Regions from separate parts of the Blautia sp. 1033sp1_1033st1_G9_1033SCRN_220408 genome, predicted to be linked through region 3. Evidence: riboswitches for the same ligand, from Rfam matches in the RefSeq annotation. Region 3 holds a riboswitch; each other region holds the start of a gene.

Region 1 (4,902 bases), on a different contig from region 3:
ATGATGACCAGAGATGAAAAGATGCGTTTTATGGTGAAAAAGCACTTTACGCCACAGGATTATTTTAATGTTCGAAATCATATGATTGGAACAGGTATGATTGGTGGAAAAGCATGTGGAATGCTGCTTTCCAGAGCAATTGTCCGAAATCTGGCACCGGACATTGATGAGGTGCTTGAACCTCATGATTCCTTTTTTATCGGATCTGATGTTTATTATACTTACATTGTAGATAATGGATTCTGGGATATCCGTGTTCGTCAGAGAGAGGAAGAGGAATACTTTTCGCTGGCAGAAGAATTTGCACAGAAACTGAAAAATGGTGTCTTTTCGGAAGAAATGCAAAATCAGTTTCTGCATATTTTGGAATACTATGGACAGGATCCTTTTATAGTACGCTCCAGCAGTATTCTCGAAGATGGTTTCGGCAATGCATTTGCAGGAAAATATGAGTCAGTTTTCTGCGCCAACAGAGGAACTCTGGAAGAGCGCCTTCTGGAGTTTGAAAACGCAATAAGGACTGTATATGCCAGTTCCATGAGTCTGTCGGCACTGGATTACAGAAAGCGGAGAGGACTTGACAAACGGGATGAACAGATGGCACTTCTTGTACAGCGCGTTTCTGGCTCTTACTATGGATCTTATTATATGCCATGTGCAGCGGGAGTTGGGTACTCTTACAGCCCTTATAAGTTTTTAGAGCAGATCGATCCAAAAGCAGGAATGCTGAGGCTGGTTATGGGTCTTGGAACAGCAGCAGTGGATCGCACGGAGGGTTCTTATCCCCGGCTTGTCAGTCTGGATATGCCACAGGCAACAAGCTGTACAACCATTGCAGAGAAACATCAGTTTTCGCAGCGAAAAGTAGAAGCAGTGGATACCTCTGGACACTGCGTGAGACAAATGTATCTGGATCAGATCGAAGGATTCCTTCCGGAATACCTTGCTAATATTCTTCTGGATCATGATTTTGACGCAGAAAGATCATTCAGGGAGAGGGGAATAAACAGATCCGTTCGTTTTATTGCGTGCAGTGGTATAGTAAAGAATCAGATTCTGATGAAGCAGATACAGGATATTATGCAGCTGCTCCAGAAAGAATATGAATATCCGGTTGATATCGAATTTACGGTGAACCTTTCAGAAACAGGAGAATATTCCATAAACCTGTTGCAGTGCCGGCCACTGAAGGTGTTTAAGGATATCGGAAAAGCACAGATTCCGGAGGATATTGCAGAAGAAAAAATAATTCTGGAGAATGTGCATTCTTCGATGGGACTGTCCAGAAATGTGAAAATCGATCACATTGTTCTGGTTGATCCGATTGCGTACTATAATATGCCGTATGTCAGAAAGCCAAACGTGGCGAAACTGATCGGAACAATAAACTGGAAATACAAAGAAAAAAATAAGCATATGCTTCTTATGGTTCCGGGGCGTATAGGTACATCTTCTCCGGAACTTGGTGTTCCGACAACATTTGCAGATATCAGTGAATTTGAAGCAATTTGTGAGATAGAAGAGAAAAAGGCGGGATATAATCCGGAACTTTCGTATGGAAGCCATATTTTTCAGGATCTGGTAGAAGCAGAGATATTGTACACCGCAGTATTTGCCAATGAAAAAACGTTACGGTTTGCACCGGAAAAACTGGCAGAATATCCTGATATTGTAAGCCTGTTTACGGAGGATCCTGAGTTGAAGCAGGTTGTTCATGTGTATGATATGAGCAAAGTATCATGCGAACTGTGTAATGATCTGCAGAACGAAAGACTGGTACTTTATCAGCAGTAAAATAAAAAAGGGGCTGTCAAACGACAGTCCCTAGAGCCTATACTACCATAAATTGAACGAGAAATCGGAATAGAGGGGAGTTGGCTGGCCGAAATAATAGTAGCGGTAGTCAGAACCTGGTGCTTTGTAATATTTTGGCTTCTTCGTTGTATGGTAGGTAACGTCGATTGAAACGGCGTTTTTCAGAGAAGCCTTCTGTCCGTTTTTGATCTTTTTAGTGAACGCCTTGTTGCCCTTTCTATAGGCAATTTCAATAAAATCTATTTTATAATTTTTAGCAGCAGCAACCTTTATCTGTGTTTTTCCGGAACGGGAAATCTTGGCACCATATTGCCAGTAACCGTTAATTTCAGAAGCGTAATCTTTTGAGCCAACTTTAAAGGATTTAAAAACTGCAGGGTGCTGTTTGAAGGTTACTTTACAGGACAGCTTATAGCTTTTCCCATTTTGATTAACTACAAAGCTGAAGGTGGATTTTTCTCCGACTTTAACCTTGTGGCCTTTCATGTGAAACTTCGTGCTTGTGCCAATCTGGATCGCATTTAATCCCTGACGTTTGTAAGCTGTGTAGTATGTGTTGGATGATTTTATGTTGGTAATGGTCGCTGTAGATGAAAGGTTCTTGATGTAAATAAAATCGAATACAGATGTGTCATCGACACCCTTGAACGGAGCTGATCTCTCAAAATAAAGGGCCTGAGTCTTAGGGCAAACAGGTGCTTTGGCAGCTGCATTTGCCAGTAATGGGGTGGCAGCGACTAATAACAGACATACAAGAAAGCCGCAAAGTGTCTTTTTCATTTTCTTCATTTCATTTTCCTCCTTTTTTGCGTGTTAATGATGGTGAATCTTTTTTCTCCTCTCTTATGGATTTTAAAATATGTTTTTATTGTACCGTACCTAATCGGTTCAGTCAATAGAGTATATCGATTAGGTACGGTATACGCAAATCTAAAAAACGATTGCATATCTTTTTTTTCTGTAGTATCATCCAATTAACAAACAGACATATTTAAATGGAATGCGGTTCATATCCGCAGCGGCGTCCTTGCCACCGTAAAGTCGGGTCTTTTTATATGTGTCTCATCGTGCATTTTTTATCTCAGGGGCGATATGAAATGCATAACCAAGAATAGCTTTTAACGCTATTCTTTATATTTATGCCCTCTTTTCAGAGGGTATTTTTTATACGAAGGAGGAATAATAACATGAAACACCGTCAATCCCGTTTTCTGGCACTGCTTCTTACTGCAGCTATGACATTAAGTTCTCCTGCTGCTGCTTTTGCCGGTACTACAGACGATACTTGGTTCTCTGATGGACTTGAGAATTTTACAAGTACACCAGATGAAAACGAAGAATCGGAAACTATTACTTTTAGTGATAAGGAAAATACCTGCTCCCCGTCTGAAGAATCTGCTTCTGAAGAATTCCTTACAGAGGATGTTTCTTCAGATTTTGCAGATACATCAGATTTTTTTACAACCATAACTGATACAAACAGCTCTATCGGTGAAAAGACCGAATATACAGATGCCTCTTACGATACGGATAATTTCACTTTCAGCGGTGGAGCCGGGCATATCACAATCACCTGTCCCTCTATAGAGATCAAAAATGGCGTTATTTATGGAAACATTCGATTTTCCAGCAGTTCTTATACCCAGCTGGAATCTAATGGAGTCACCTATTCTCCGGTTTCTACTGAAAATGGATCCCTGTTCCAGATTCCTGTAGTTTTAAATGAAGATATGGAAATTGCCGGAACTACCATAGCAATGGGAGCACCACATACCATCACTTATTCCATTCATATTTCTCTTGATACTGCCAAATTGCAAAAATTTTCCCCGGAAGATACAGCCGCAAAGTGGATTAAAGACAACTGCGATAACATCTTTGCAGACTGTTCCGATGCCTACAAAGCAGTCATCACCAAAGATGGCGATACCTACACCATTCCTTACCGGGCTTCTGACAATACCATTATTGCATCTGGTATCAAATTATTAAGACCGGACAAAAGTCTGTATCAGAGTGGCTGGTTTTTCAATACAACGGAGTGCTTTTCCAGACCTTCTAAAACATACCCCACATCCGCCACTTATTCTTTCAGTAATGTCCGTTTCATCAGTCAGACAGACACAGAAATGACTGCAACCTTAAAACTCTACGATCCTGCTACCACAAACTCGGCGATCAAGAACAATACCGCCACGGCTCTCGCTTCTTACACCTATACCTGGATCGTTCAGCCTAAAATCGAGCCTTATTCTGTAACTCTCGAGGCAAAGGATGCGGATGGAAATCCGATAACGGATCCTGTCTATACAGTAACAGACAACTACGGCAATGTTATTACTTCAGCTGACGCTTCTGTTTATCAGCTGTATGCGGACCGCACCTATACCATTACTGCTTCTGCTGAAGACTATACGGCTGAAGATGGCTCTGAGCAGGCCGTAATAAAAGATTTTATCCCATCTCAAGATGAAACCAAAACCTTTACTCTGACCCAAAGCCCGGAAGCAAAAGCCCAAAAGTGGATCAAAGACAACTGCGATAATATCTTTGCAGGCTGTTCCGATGCCTACAAAGCAGTCATCACCAAAGATGGCGATACCTACACCATCCCCTACCGGGCTTCTGACAATACCATTATTGCATCTAGCATAAAATTATTAAGACCGGACAAAAGTCTGTATCAGAGTGGTTGGTTTTTCAGTACAACGGAATGCTTTTCCAGACCTTCTAAAACATATTCCACATCCGCCACTTATTCTTTCAGTAATGTCCGTTTCATCAGTCAGACAGACACAAAAATGACTGCAACCTTAAAACTCTACGATCCTGCTACCACAAACTCGGTGATCAAGAACAATACCGCCACGGCTCTCGCTTCTTACACCTATACCTGGATCGTTCAGCCTAAAATTGAGCCTTATTCTGTAACTCTCGAAGCAAAGGATGCGGATGGAAATCTGGTAACGGATCCAGTCTACACGGTAACAGATAACTACGGCAATGTTATTACTTCATCTGATGCCGCTGTTTACCAGCTGTATGCGGACCGTACCTACACCATTACTGCTTCTGCTGAAAACTATA
Region 2 (4,902 bases), on a different contig from region 3:
CCCGGACCATGCAGTTGTGCTGATATCCTCTGTACCCGGTGTTTTATCTGCAACCAGATGATGTTTCAGGATCTTATCTCCTACATTTCCCATTCCGGTTTCATCCACACCCATTCGTGCAAGAATTTCTGCATTTTCCTTTGTTTTCCTGCGGATGCAGGTAATAATCTTCTCTCTCTGGTCCATTGACATTGCACGAACGATCTTCTGTGCTTTTTTTGCAGCTTCGATCGCTTCGTTCATATCTTTAAAAACGCCATGTTTTCCGGACGGAGCATCTGCAATCTGCATTTTTGCCATTACTTCCTGTACAATATCCTGTACCATGCTTTCGCTGATTGGCATGAGATTGTCCTCCTAACTTTTCTTACATTCCCAGCTGTTTCATTACCTGTTTAGTGATCTGTGCTACCAGATCTGCATCTCCTGCTACGTCTTTCTTCGCTTCAGAAGAACCACATCCACCACCGCAGTTATGGCAGTTTACGCCATCTTTGTTCAGGCACAGATTTGCAGGATGTTTGCCCGGAAGGCCCATTTTTCTTCTGATCTCATAAAGCTTCTGAACAGTTTCTTTATCAAATTCCTTTGGTCCGCCCAGCATCTTGGACTGGTACAGAAGCTGTGCATAAAACTCAACAGATTCCATCTTCATGTATGCAGCAAGAAGGTCTGTTGACCAGGTAAGTGCGCCATGGCTCTCAAGAAGAACTGCATCATAATATGGAAGATATTTCTCAAGTCTATCCGGAATCTCATTGGTAGATGGAGTACCATACTCAGCAATCGGAACACATCCTAATGCGATAACTGCCTCTGGCATAATCGGCTGTGTAAGAGGAATACCTGCAATTGCAAAAGATGTTGCATATACAGGATGTGCATGTACAACAGATCCTACATCCGGTCTTTTCTGATATACTCTCATGTGCATCTTGATCTCAGAAGAAGGACGGAATCCCGGATTTGCCTGGATCACATCTCCCTTAGCATCTACCTTACAGATATACTCCGGAGTCATAAATCCTTTGGATACACCAGTAGGTGTGCAGAGAAATTCATTGTCATTCAGTTTTACGGAAATGTTACCATCGTTTGCTGCTACCATGTTACGGTTGTAGATACGTTTTCCGATTTCACAAATCTGTTTTTTGATCTCATATTCGTTTACCATGCTTTTTTATCCTCCTTAAGCATATATAGCGTTTCCTGCTCCCTTTTTCGCAGTAACATTTTGTTTCTATTGTGATTCTACCTCATTCCACACAATAAGTCAAGGTATATCTGTTGTTTTATGTTGTTTTTAAAGGTTTTATTATGTTGTTTTTATTGTTTTTTCAGGAAATCACCTGTTTTTTTCATTGACAAAGCTTTTCACGCTGTGTCATACTGGTAGCAAAGGAGTTGTTTAATTATGTTTTTATCAGATATACACACTCATTCTATTGCCAGTGGCCATGGCACCTCCTGTACCATTACCCAAATGGCAAAAGCAGCTTCATGCAAAGGACTTTCTCTTTTAGGGATCACCGACCATGGTCCATCTACTATAGGCGCAGGTACTGTTTCTTATTTTCGCAGCCTGTCCGCAGCCCCCAGGAAGCGTTTTGGCATTCAGCTGCTTTTAGGTGCAGAGGTTAATATCCTGGATGAACAAGGCCGGATCGACCTTCCAGCAGATGTCCTTTCAGGCCTTGATTATGCGATTGCCAGTATGCATGTCCAGAACCTTCGTCCCGCAGACAGACAGAGCAATACACTTGCACTGTTAAATGTGATGCAGCATCCCTGTGTAAAGGTTCTCGGCCATATTGATAATACTCAATATGATCTTGATTATGAAGCCGTGATCCGGTCTGCCGCACATAGCCAGGTTCTTATGGAGATCAACGAGGCATCTCTTGCGCCTTATGGATACCGCGGCGATACCAGGCCTAATTGCCGCAGGATTTTAGAACTGTGTCTCCAATATCAGGTTCCTGTGCTCCTTTCCAGTGACAGTCATGGGATCTCTCACATCGGTGATTTTACTTATGGGGAAGCTTTTGCAAAAGACTGTAATTTTCCACCGGATCTGATCCTTAATAGCCAGATTCCCAGACTGCTTTCCTTCCTTATGAAAAGATAGGTTTTTATATAACAGGAGTATTAGATGGGTATTTCCATTACATTTTTTTACTTTATTGGAACATTACGGAGTAATTTCCTATAAAAAAAGCTGCTGTATGGATTCTCCTTTCAGAGATTTTCCGTACAACAGCTTTTCTTATTTATATCTTTATTACTCTTATCTTTGTTATTCTTGTCACTATTATTCTTGTTTTTATTACTCTTGCCTTTATTATTCCTTTTTATCATTAGCTTTCACGCTTCTGATCTCATCCATCAGTTTTGCAAGTTCCTGATACTTACCGGTTACGTAACCATAATTTCTGCGCTTATGAGGCAGTAAACACCCTGTACAATCTTTCAGGCCTTTTTCCGTATATTTAAAATTCCCTCCGCACTTATCTCCCAGGGCATATAATGGACAATAACAAAACAGGCAATTAAAATCCTGTGGGTCTGCACCTTTGTGGCACGGAAAAAACTCACATTCTTTATGACTGAAAAAGGAATATTCTTTGCCTTCCCAATATTCACCGGCCATTCCATCCGCCTCCTGTTTTTCTTGTAAAAAAGAGGGAGCGATGCTACTTCGGGGTAGAAAATGAACCGTTCATAAATACGCGGAGGGAACGGACATCCGAAGTAGTATCGCCTGCCATTTAATCGGTATAATTCTCATGAACAGGCGCATTCCATAAAAAATGTCTGCTACCATTAAAGAGCAGACAACACTAAGGGGCTGCGGATTCCCCGAAGTTGGTTGTTACACTTTACACGGAAGTTTAACCTCGCCATACTAAGCAGGTTTCCTGACTTCAGGATCATCGCTTCCTCTCCCCTTCTCATGCATCAGCACAATGGGATATTGAGATTGGCTTCCCTGTTACAGTGACCGGATCGCTCAGGACTTTCACCTGATTCCCTCTTCTGTCATCTTCTAGAAATGATCAGCACTTAATATGTTCAATATGGAATTATACTGGTATCATAATACCCTTTTACTATATATTTGTCAATGTTTATTTTTGCATACAAGTTTCCAAAGCGCCCCTCCGGAATTTACGCATTCAAGTCGAGCATCTGTTACTCACACCTGAAAGAGGTGGGAGTCTTCTCGACTGAGATAAAAATCCCTGAGTTCCGGAATGCATAAATAAATACATACCAGACTCAGGGGATATGTTCTGAATCTCTTACTATTTGCTATTATACAAGACGTCTTACAGAGGTAATGGTTCTGTAAGCTGCATTATTACTGATCTTAATGCCATCCTTCGCATTGGAAGCGTGTACGATCTGTCCATTGCCCATATAAATTGCCACGTGACCGCCATAACAGATCAGGTCGCCTGGCTGTGCATCTGCATAAGAAACTTCTGTTCCAGCATTCTGCTGCTCATAAGAAGTTCTTGGAAGGCTGACGCCAAAATTAGCATACACACTCTGTACGAAGCCGGAGCAGTCTGCACCACCAGTAAGACTGGTGCCACCCCATACATATGGATTACCTACAAACTGAGTAGCATAATCTACAACAGAAGATCCTGAACCAGAGCCAGAAGATGAAGAACTGGAACTGGAAGAAGAACTTGACTCAGAAGAACTCTGATATTCACTTGGATCTACTGTATTCTCAGAATCTATCACATTACCATACTCATCATACTGAGTCTCTCCAGATCCTGATGATTCAGAACTGCTTACTGCATTTCCTTCTTCATCATACTGGGTAGAATCATAATCACCATCATTAGATGCCTGTGCAGCAGCTGCTGCTTCTGCCTGGCGTCTTGCCTCTTCTTCTGCTGCGATACGCTCTGCCTCCAGCTGCTCGATCTCAGCCTGCTGTGCTGCAAGAAGATTTGCGTACTCAGTAGCCTGCTGCTGTGCATATGCGATCTCATTCTCACAGTCTGCGGAAGTAGCTCTCTTCTCATCCAGCTGTGCCTGAAGATTCTGTGACTCAGCTTCGTACTCCTGCTTCATGCCTTCTAATTCAGCCTTCTCACCAGTGTACTTTTCCTCCAGCTGCTTTACCTGCTCAATAGTATTAGAATACACTTCCAGGCTCTTTCTGTCCTGCTCATACATCTTCTGTGTATACTCTGCTCTTGTAAGAAGATCTGCAAGATTGTCTGCATTCATCATCATCTGGAACCAGGCATCACTTCCGCCTTTTTCGTATAGATACTGAATACGCTTTTTCATTGCATCGTACTGTTTTTCTTTTGCTTTCTGTGCTTTGCCAAGGTCCTGTTTTGTTTTCACGATCTCAGTCTCTTTATTGGAAATATCTGTCTCTAAAGTCTGTATATTGACCATCACATCTACAAGATTGGCATCCAGTGTTGCAATCTCGCCCTCCAGCTGCTGCTTCTGATCCCAGAGTGCACTCATGCGAGCATATGTAGCATCCAGCTGCTGGCTTGTCCAAGCCTGTTCTTCTCTCAGATCATCTTCTCTGGAAGCGCTTACGCTTACTACCTGTGTACCACACATCATTAGTGCAAGTGTGAGACATACGATTCTTTTCTTCATGATTATCACCCTCGTAACTTTATTGTTTTAATACGTAATATTTCTGCAACATTATTTTTAATTCTTATACATATTAACATATCGTTACCATCATTGCAACCCCTAATTTTAATAAATTTAATTTTTTTGTAACAAATAGAAATTAAAGTGCAATAAATATCAAAAGCACTCCCAGCTGATATAAAAAAAACCACACAGGCCGGTCTTCCCTGCGCCTGCGTGGCTGTATCCAAGAATGCCTTCTGCATTCCGGTT
Region 3 (4,902 bases):
CAAAAGCTGCCACAGCTGGAGTGACGGACATGGCAGCGGTTAAAAAAAGTGCAAGAAATCTTGTTGAATTACGTTTCATATGAATCTCCTCTGTTAAACAGGAATCTGCCCTGCAAAATATTGTGCCACACAATGCTTCACAGGACAGTTTTCTTTATCTGTATCTACTATTGTTTATTTGTAACTGTAAAAATACGGAACATTTACATTTATTTTACTTTTACTGTGCAGGTTGCTTTCTGCTTGCCTACAGTAACAGTGATCTTAGCAGTTCCTTTTTTCAGGGCTTTTACTTTTCCCTTGGAATCTACGGTTGCCACTTTCTTGTTGCTTGACTTAAATGCTGCTTTCTGTCCGGTTGTTTTGGGAGTGGTTGTTACTTTTAATTTGGCAGACTTGCCAGCTTTTAAGGTAAGCTTGCTCTGTACCTTTACACTGGTGCATGGATCCACAACAGAAACCTTCACGGTTGCCTTCTTGCCGTTTGCTGTTACTGTAATCGTAGCTTTGCCGGCTTTCTTTGCAACGATCTTACCTGTCTGGTCTACTGCTGCCACATTCTTATTAGAAGATTTCCATTTCAGGGTTGTGGTTGCACCTGTTGGATTCACTTTATAAGAAACATAAGTCTGAGTTCCCTTATTCATGGTAAGGGCTGCCTTTTTCATCTTAAGAGATTTTACTTTTACTGCTTTTTTGGTTACTGTTACAGCAATGGTCTTTTCCTTAGATCCTGCTTTTACAGTGATCTTGGTCTTACCTGCTGCTTTTGCAGTGATCTTACCAGCATCGTTTACTGTAGCAACGGAAGGATTCTGGGAAGTGTATACCACCTTGTCTGTGGTATTTGCAGGTGCTGCAATGGCACTGACTGTCCTGGAGGCTCCTGCCTTTAAGGTAAGCTTGGAAACAGAAACCTTTAATGAAGTTGCTGCAACTGCTGCAGGTGTGGGAGCCGGCGTCTCAGTAGGTGTTGGTGTAGCAGTAGGTGCCGGTGTCTCATTCAATGTTACATGAAGAGTATAGGCGATCTCATGTGCCATGCTCATACCTGTAGTCAGTGCAAGGATCTTCACATCTTCATTCAGGTCAACCGGGATCCTGTATGTAACGCCGGAAGTATTCACTGTACCGTTAAATAACTGATTATTTGCCTTTACATAAACATATTTCTTGCTGCTGAATGTAACATCTGCAAATGCCTTGCCATTTTCAACAATAACCTGTGGACAGGTAATGGTCACTTTACCTGTACCGCCTGTAGCTGTGAAATTCTCCGGTGTATAAGTACCATCCGGAAGTGCTGTGCTGTTATCTACAGCATCTGTAGCAGCTGCAAGAAGCTTGGATGAGTTGAAGGTGATCGTGTAATCTTTCCATTTATTTCCCTTGACAGAATGTGCAGCCACATTAATAACCTTATCCAGTTTGGCAACTGCAAACGGTCCGAATACATACTGTTCTTTACCATTACTATCCTTTACTACAGATGAATAAATCATCTGATTAGCAGTATCTGCCTCTGCCGCCTCTGCTGTTCCAAAATAAAGCTTATCCCTGCCAGTGCCGGAAAGAGTAATGGTAGCTGTCATTACTCCATCTTTGTCACTATATAAAGTAGCTGCTACTACCCGGAACATATCGCCAGTACAGGTCACTCCCGGTGCAGCTGCATCAGAAAAATCAAAGGTATAATATCCCTGTGCTGCAACGGTTCCCGGATTCTCTGCATCTTCAGCTACCGGTGCGGCTTCCTCCGGATAAGCGGTAAATGCACCATCTAATACATCAGAGGTCACTTCCTCCTGGTCTGTAAACTCAACAAAATCTGCCTCCTCAGACTCATCAAAAGCCTCATCCTCTGTTACATCCTGTACATCCACTACTGCTGCAAGATCTTCCCCAAATGCAGGAAGCACACTCCCTGTTGTCATTGCAGCGCAAAGAAGCATTGCAAGAATGATTTTTCGTTTTTTCATGATCTTTATCCTCCTGTTATTTCCAATCAATTTGAATGAAGACATGTACTGCTGTACAAAAAAGAAGCCTGCTTCCGGCTTGGAAACAGGCATCACAATTGCTCATATCATTATATGCATAGCCAAAAAACATATGTGCAATAAAACAATACAAGAAATAGCAATGAATCGCTTTCGTCGGAAGCTTCCATCTTCAGCATTCACAGCAGGTTTCCTGGCTCACAGATCAACAGATATCTGCTCCTTCTCAAGAAGAGACGGCTTCCATGAGTCCTATCGGATCCAGGCTTCTTCTCAATGGCCCCTGCAGTATCCTCCCTGCTCACAGTGACCGGATCGTTCAGGACTTCCACCTGATTCCCTTTAACAGCCGGAATCGTTGCCTCCTGGCTGACACTGTAAACGGTCTTTATTCATTTCCTGTATTATAGCAAAAGCATTTTTTGAAATCAATACGATTTCCTTTAAAATTGTGAAAAATCAAACAAAATCACACATTCTTATGATGCCTGTTTACAGCTCTGTGGCCGCCACGCAAGATCAGCTGATGTAATGGCTGCTGCAGATTTCCTCCGTTTCCAGAAGATTTCCATCCTGGTCATATACATGACGATAAGTTTTGTAGCTTTGTGCATCCAGCTGCTGGGTAGTCACCTTTACTGTATTGGAATTTGTTTTTGTACCATAGATCTTCACATTAACGGAACCATCTGCATAAGTGGCAGAGATCCGGATAGGATACTCAGTATTATTGCAAAACTGAAAGTCAGGATCTCCCCAGGATACAGCAGCATCCAGCCCAGCTGGCACATAATCTACCCTGCCGGAATGATTGGTACGCTTTACAATTTCCAGATCTGCATATAGGCATGCATTAAACAAGGTGGTGGAAACCTGACAGATGCCTCCGCCGATCCCTTCTGCATGCTGTCCGTTTACAAACACACCGGCAGCCTTATACCCTCTTTCGGCTGTACGCTCTCCTAAGGTTTCATTGTAAGAAAAGGTCTCACCAGGCATCAGTTCAATTCCATCAATTGCCTTTGCAGCAAGAGTCAGATTGGTGATCCGGTTGTCAGTACCGCCTCCATAAGTATTATAGCTTCCCAGCACATCCCGGAATACCCGGCTGGTCAGATCCCCGGTTGTCACCTCCGGCAGGATCTGTTCAAAAGCCACTGTAAACACACTGCCTTCTTTGGCCTGTCCATATTCTTTGACCGCCTTTGCAACATCAAAGGATATCCCTGTCTTGGAAGGAACGATCTCATAATCATTCTTTTCATCCATATATGCATCTTCCGGCTCCTGATAGATCTGCCTATAATAAGCCTTGAAATCCGGCTCCTCTGGTGTAACACTGATGGTTGCACACTGGATCTGTGTATCAAGATCCAGGCTGGCAGCTGCATGCAGGAGCTGCTCCTTTAAAGCATCTGTATCTGCCTTAATACCAGTTTTTCCCTTCTTTATGATCAGACTGTCGTCTGTTATCCGGCATACAGGCTGTACCACTGTATCTACCTTTTCGATTTCCATATAAGAAATCACAGAAGACACTGTCTCCGGATGGGTCACCTGGGGAAGAAGCGTGATCTCTTCTGCATTATCATCTGTCATCAGACGTATCCGGTCCAGACCTCTTTTATACCAGGCACCATGGCCAAGCTGATAGGCCTGCTCCACCACTTTCCCAGGATCTATGCCAAGCATAGGAAATATGTAAGCTTGATAAACTTCGTCGGACAGGTTCACCTGGATAGCCTTATCCTCATAAGTCTCTTTAAAATCTGCCAGGATTGCTTCTCTGGCCTGGGCTTTTGTCTTTCCCTGGATGGAAATCCCATTGACCTGAACATTTTTCCAGATCACGGAATCATTTAGAAGTACACACCAGACCAGATACAATACGGCTGCCAGAAACACTGCAGCCGCTGTAATACTGAAAGCTTTTTTTGCTTTTCTTTTCATATGTAAATCACCGTCTGGCAAGTTCCCTGGTAATGTCCTCCCAGGTAACGCCCTTCTCCACCATTAATACCATTGCATGATACAAAAAATCGGAAATCTCGTATTTAATCTCCTCTTTATCCGGATTCTTTGCAGCAATAACGATCTCCGTACACTCCTCACCTACTTTTTTCAGGATCTTGTCGATTCCCTTATCAAAAAGATAATTAGTATAAGAGCCTTCCTTTGGATGCTTCTTCCTGTCCATGATCACATCATACACATCCTGAAATACATGAAGTGGATTGGTGTCATCATACTCCTTTTTCATAAGAGGCTGGAAGAAACAGCTTCTGCTGCCTGTATGGCATGCTGCACCTACCTGATCCACCTTTGCAAGGATAGTATCATTGTCACAGTCAAGGGTGAGAGACTTTACATACTGGAAATGTCCGGAGGTAAGGCCTTTCGTCCAAAGCTCATTTCTGCTTCTGCTCCAGTAAGTCATCCTTCCTGTTTTCAAAGTGGTTTGGAATGCCTGCTCATTCATATAAGCTACCATCAGCACTTCATCTGTCTTATAATCCTGAACAACCACAGGAATCATCCCGTCACTGTTCAGCTTAAATTCACTCCAGGCAATATTGCTTTCGTAGGTATTTACAGGAATCCCCATACCTTTGCATCTGTCCTTAAAATCCAACAGTTCCTTTTCTATATTGCTTACAAAGGCACCGGAAACACCGCTTACAGCGTCTGACCCAAGAAGCTTAGTAAGCTTCTCTTCATCCTGTTCATCAGTATGAAGGATCACAGGGATGGAGGAAATCTCAGCCACCTGATCCTGCACCATATCCAGGGCAAGCACTGCAGATGCATAATTCTCGATCAGTTCTTTATTTGCAGTAAATTCTTCAATGGAAGAAATACATACAACCATCTTTTCTTTCCCAAAACGTTTGGATACCTCTTC
Region 4 (4,902 bases), on a different contig from region 3:
TTTTTACAGGCGCTTCCCCTGGATTCTTATTTACAAAAACTGTAATATTTATGCTCTCTGCATTTTCATTCTGGCTAAGGCCTGATACAACCGACTGAAGAGCATCCTTTGCATTTTCATAATCATCGTCTGCCGCATTTTCCTTTGTATATACTTCTTCAGCCGCTTGAATGGCTGCATCCAGTGTTTCTTTACTTCCTGCTGCCCACTGTCCGGCACCATCCCCTTCTGTCATTTCATCAGAAAGCTCCTTTGCAGTTGCAATGGCATCCTCAAGAAGGGCTTTTTCAGTTTCCTTGCTTAACACACCTTCCAGTTCAACCGGACCTTCTGTTCCGGCTGCCGTCCAGTTTGCGGTTGCACTCTGATAGTTGTCAGCAGCAAATGTATAAGTATATGCCACAGTTTCCACCATCGGATAGGTACCGTCCTCTGATGGCTCCACAGTAAATGTCTCTCCGTTTTTCTTATAGGTAACAGACAGAACCTTTGGATTTACAACTGCCAGATGTCCGGATTTTGCCCGGATCTTAATAGAAGCCTGGTAGTTTTTCAGTGCTGTAAGGGTTACAACAATCTCCTGATCCTCCAAAGGTTTGATAAATTTTGATCTTACTACCTGATAGCCTTCTGCAGTTACTCCATAAAAATAAGTGCAATTATCCCATAAGGTATAGCTTCCATCCTCTGCAGGAGTTTCATTTGTTACTGTAAGCACTGCATCCGGAACTTCCTTGCCTTCTGCATCTACGATCTTAAAGGTAACCTTATGCTTGCTGTCTGCCTCTGCAGTCAGGGAAAGATCAACTGTTTCATCAAAGGCAGCAGTAAAGGAAGTCTGCTTTGCAGCAGCATCCCCCTTTGTGCCTGCTGCAATATAGCCTTCGCTTTGTGCCTGAACAGTATATTTCTGTCCGGATTTCAGCTGATAGATGCCTTCTGTACCTGTCACTTCTTCCTTGGTGGTATTGTTTGTGACTGTGATCTGAGCTTCCGGAATCACCTCACCAGTCTTACTGTTTACTGCGCGGAAAGTCACCTGACAGGTATCGGGTTTTGCTGCAAACACAAGCCTGTAGGTGTACTCAGCCAGAGGCTGTGCACTGTTATCATTGATGGCTGCATCCTCCACAGAAGGGTCATACAGCTTCAGCGTGGCAGTTACCTGCTGCTCCTGGGTTCTCTTTGATGTATCCAGAGAATACGTCTGGGATTTTGCTGGCTGCTGTTTAACAGTAGATTTAAAAATGCTCCAGTCTGAGAAGAACCATCCGCTCTTATACTCTTTTGCACTTGGTCTTTTTAGGCTGATGCCAGAAACAGCACTCTTGTAGCTATTGTAATATGCAACATGATAGGTGCTTCCATCTTTTGTAACTCCGCCTGTTGTTGAAATCACATCATCCACATAATTCCTGTAAAGGAATTTTGCAGCCTCAGCAGCCTGGTCCGGTGCCTGAACTTCATCGCTTACCTTGGTTACTGAAGAAGAAAGGATCTTCACATAATGGTCTGTCCAGGTTTTATCTGTTTTTCGGGCAGCTACCTGGAACAGGGTATCCAGTTTATCTACCGCCAACGGCCAGAAAATATGCTTTGTACCATCCTCCGATGGTCTGTAAGCGATCAGCTTATCATCCTTTTCATTGACTGCATCCAGTGCATCCCCCACATACAGTCTGTCATAATCCCCGTTTTTCAGTGTGACAACTGCATCAATCTCTCCATCCTTTACAAGCAGGGTGCAGGCTTCTGCCGGAAATCCGCTATCTGCCTTTACAGCTGCCTGGTAGGTACCATCCTCCAGTCTGTCCGGAGCTGGCGTTACCATAGGCACATTCAGCTTAATATGAATGGTATAAGTAATATCATGAGCAGCTGTCATTGCCACAGTAGTTCCTGTGATCTCCATATCCTGGTTGAGAACTGCAGGAACCTGAAAAACAGATCCTGTATATTCTGTACCTGAAACCGGCAGATACTCATCTCCATCTACAACCAGTTTATTATAGCTGCTGCTGGAAAAAACCACTGTTGCAGTTACTTTTCCTCTTGTAATGGTCACCTTCGGGCAGGTAATCGTAACTTTTCCTGAACCGCCTTGGAAAGTAAAGGATTCTGGAGTATAGGTTCCGTCCTGATATTTTTCTGCAGAACTGGCAGCCAGCAGAAGGTCATCCTGTACATATTCCTCTGTATTACCATCTGTCAACTCGAAAGACGCATCCCCGGTATCCGGATCAGAAGGTTCTTCACCGCTGGTAAATACATCCTCCACTTCGCCCAGGTCATCTTGACCCTGCACATCTGAAACATCAGCGTCAGATTCCTCCTCGTCCACATCCTGAATATCCAGAACATTCTGTGCCTCTGCATCTGCTGAAAATTCCTCTGCTGCAAATGCAGGAGATATAGATGTTACGGTCATTGCTCCTGTTAGCAAAAGTGCTAAAAGAGCATTTGACTTTTTCCTCATTGCTACTTCCTCCTTTGATAAAATTAGGTACTCGCTGCTTGTAGAGGCAGGAGTCCGCTTACATCGGATATACACGTTTCTGTGCTTTGCGTGGAATTTTAGTGAAATAGGAACATTACAAAGTAATCTCCTCTTACACACAAAAAAGCCTGCTTTCATTTGAAAACAGACTTCCTTCAATCCTTAATCTTTCTCTGTGGTATTTAAGCTGCAATAGGGGATTTATTGCAATACAAAAATACTTGTACCAGGGCGCATAAAAATCCCCCTGCCACCTTTTGATCTGATTATTTGGGTGAAAGTGCTTTCATCGGAAGCTTTTCATCGGATATTTCCAGCAGGTTTCCTGGCTTGCAGTTCATCGCTTTGCCCCCTTCTCAGACTGTCGTCCAATGGATTTACTGGCATTGCTCCCTGCTTACAGTGACCGGATCGCTCAGGATTTCCACCTGATTCTCTTTTACCCTTCACAGTTAATCTGCGTAGGCACTGAAAACATATATATTCATCTCATATGATAGCAACTTCTAACCAAAAATCAAGTCATAAAACCAAATTTTATACATAAATCTATGATCAATTAAAGTGTAAGTAATTACATTTACACTTTGTAAACAATGGATGGATCCTGTACAATGCTGAATCCCATACCGTATACTCCCGGGCCGGTGTGGCTACCTACACTGAAGGACAAATGATCGTAATAAACCTGTACCTCAGGGAACATCTCCTGGAGCATAGCCTGCCATTCTCTGGACTCTTCCAGACTCAGACCTGACCCTGCTGCCCCGATCCTTACATATTTAGGATCGATCCCTGGAAAACGTTTTTCCAGATCCTCTTTCAGTGCCTTCAGCATGATGGCTTTTGCCTTCTTCATGCCTCGTGTTTTGGCAAAGGCATCCAGCTTCTCTCCCTGAATCGTAAGTACCGGCTTGATATGAAACACAGTACCAAGAGCAGCAGCTGCAGGCGTGATCCTGCCTCCCTTTTTCAGATATTTCAGATCATCAACTGCAAGAAAAATGCTGGAATCATAGGCTCTTTTTTCCAGATCCTCACGGATCTCTCTGGCAGATCTGCCCTCGTTTGCCATATGCAGTGCTTCCATTACAGCAATACGCATAGTAACAGAAATACGATGGTTATCTGCTACCTGTACCTTTCCCTGAAAATCCTCTGCAAGTCCAATGGCAGTAGCACAGGAACTGCTTAAACCACTGGACATGGGAATATGGATGATCTCATCATAGCCCTTAGACAGGATCTGCTTCCACATATCCATCACATCACCAGGGGAAGGCTGGGATGTAGATACATCATGACCTTCTATAAGACTTTCATAAAAAAAGCGTTGCTCCAGATTGATTCCTTCATAATATGTTTGTTCGTCAATGATCACCGGCATAGGAAGTAAAAATATCCCCAGCCTGTCTGCTTCTTCTTTAGTGATACCGCTGTTACTGTCTGTCATTACGGCAGTTTTCATACCTTAAGCTCCCTTCCAAAACCCTTCTGCTCTCTCCACCAGGAAGACTACTCTTCTCTAAGGAGTAAGTTATCATTAGGTTTAACTTCTCATCTAACATCTTGCAAATTTTCCTGCATTCGATATAATCAAAATAATCCTAACCGTTCAGTACCTTGCAATTACCTATCAGGAAAATGCATTCCAAAACACCTTCGGTGCTGGCTTTTGATTACAAATAATCACATGTGACGAATTGTAACACTTTCCAAATAAAGATTCAATTCTTTTTTTCAAACTGTGACAATGTAAGGAGATTTGTTCATGAATATCCATAAAAAGAACCCATCCAACTTATTAGCGCGGAAGTGTATTGCAGCTGCCCTTAGTCAGCTTCTGAAAGAAAAGAGTTTTTCTTCCATCACGGTTTCCGAACTTACCAAGAAAGCTGGTGTTTCCAGAATGACCTATTACCGGAATTACTCTTCCAAGGAAGATATTTTTGAGGCCTACCTGGAGGATGCCCTGATCTTCTATGATAAAGATATCCAAGCCCTTCCCATTAAGGGAAATTACTATGATGTATCCAATCTGACCCATTATTTTACCTACGTTAAAAAACACCATGAATTTCTGGACAATCTTTTCAAATGCGGATATGGTCACCTTTTCCTGAATGCCATTGATCAATATGTGATGTATCGCTGGAAGAAAGAGGATGACAGCCTGGACCATATTTACAGACTTCATGCTTTCAGCGGTGCACTTTACAATTCCTACATCCACTGGTCTTTGGGTGGTGCCAGAGAATCTCCTGAAGAAATGGCAAAGGCACTTCGCCTTGTATTCGCAGACACATAAGGCTGATCCTGCCCCTTTTCACTTGAAAATTCACTGTCCCTGGCGTATAATAGCGGTCAGATAATCATAAAGGAAAAGACTGCTGCCACACAGATCT

Evidence for each region. Region 3 has a riboswitch for cobalamin ahead of AB5916_RS02105 (Ig domain-containing protein). Riboswitches for the same ligand answer to the same signal wherever they lie in the genome.
Region 1: another riboswitch for cobalamin. It lies ahead of AB5916_RS00915 (Ig-like domain-containing protein); the one in region 3 lies ahead of AB5916_RS02105 (Ig domain-containing protein).
Region 2: another riboswitch for cobalamin. It lies ahead of AB5916_RS00550 (cysteine-rich small domain-containing protein); the one in region 3 lies ahead of AB5916_RS02105 (Ig domain-containing protein).
Region 4: another riboswitch for cobalamin. It lies ahead of AB5916_RS08560 (Ig-like domain-containing protein); the one in region 3 lies ahead of AB5916_RS02105 (Ig domain-containing protein).

Annotation. Positions count from the first base shown of each region.
Region 1 is NZ_JBFKZO010000001.1:187,222-192,123, forward strand. Features, by position in the region: gene AB5916_RS00905 (PEP/pyruvate-binding domain-containing protein) at 1-1,794, shown strand, start outside; gene AB5916_RS00910 (hypothetical protein) at 1,837-2,604, opposite strand; adenosylcobalamin (AdoCbl) riboswitch at 2,786-2,919, shown strand; gene AB5916_RS00915 (Ig-like domain-containing protein) at 3,003-4,902, shown strand, end outside.
Region 2 is NZ_JBFKZO010000001.1:107,844-112,745, reverse strand. Features, by position in the region: gene AB5916_RS00565 (aldehyde dehydrogenase family protein) at 1-345, opposite strand, end outside; gene AB5916_RS00560 (class II aldolase/adducin family protein) at 368-1,174, opposite strand; gene AB5916_RS00555 (phosphatase) at 1,415-2,128, shown strand; gene AB5916_RS00550 (cysteine-rich small domain-containing protein) at 2,342-2,650, opposite strand; cobalamin riboswitch at 2,891-3,082, opposite strand; gene AB5916_RS00545 (NlpC/P60 family protein) at 3,316-4,647, opposite strand.
Region 3 is NZ_JBFKZO010000002.1:62,703-67,604, forward strand. Features, by position in the region: gene AB5916_RS02100 (hypothetical protein) at 1-79, opposite strand, end outside; gene AB5916_RS02105 (Ig domain-containing protein) at 210-1,979, opposite strand; cobalamin riboswitch at 2,166-2,395, opposite strand; gene AB5916_RS02110 (VanW family protein) at 2,520-3,950, opposite strand; gene hisIE (bifunctional phosphoribosyl-AMP cyclohydrolase/phosphoribosyl-ATP diphosphatase HisIE) at 3,958-4,902, opposite strand, start outside.
Region 4 is NZ_JBFKZO010000009.1:29,497-34,398, reverse strand. Features, by position in the region: gene AB5916_RS08560 (Ig-like domain-containing protein) at 1-2,476, opposite strand, end outside; cobalamin riboswitch at 2,795-2,985, opposite strand; gene AB5916_RS08555 (DegV family protein) at 3,078-3,965, opposite strand; gene AB5916_RS08550 (TetR/AcrR family transcriptional regulator) at 4,269-4,805, shown strand.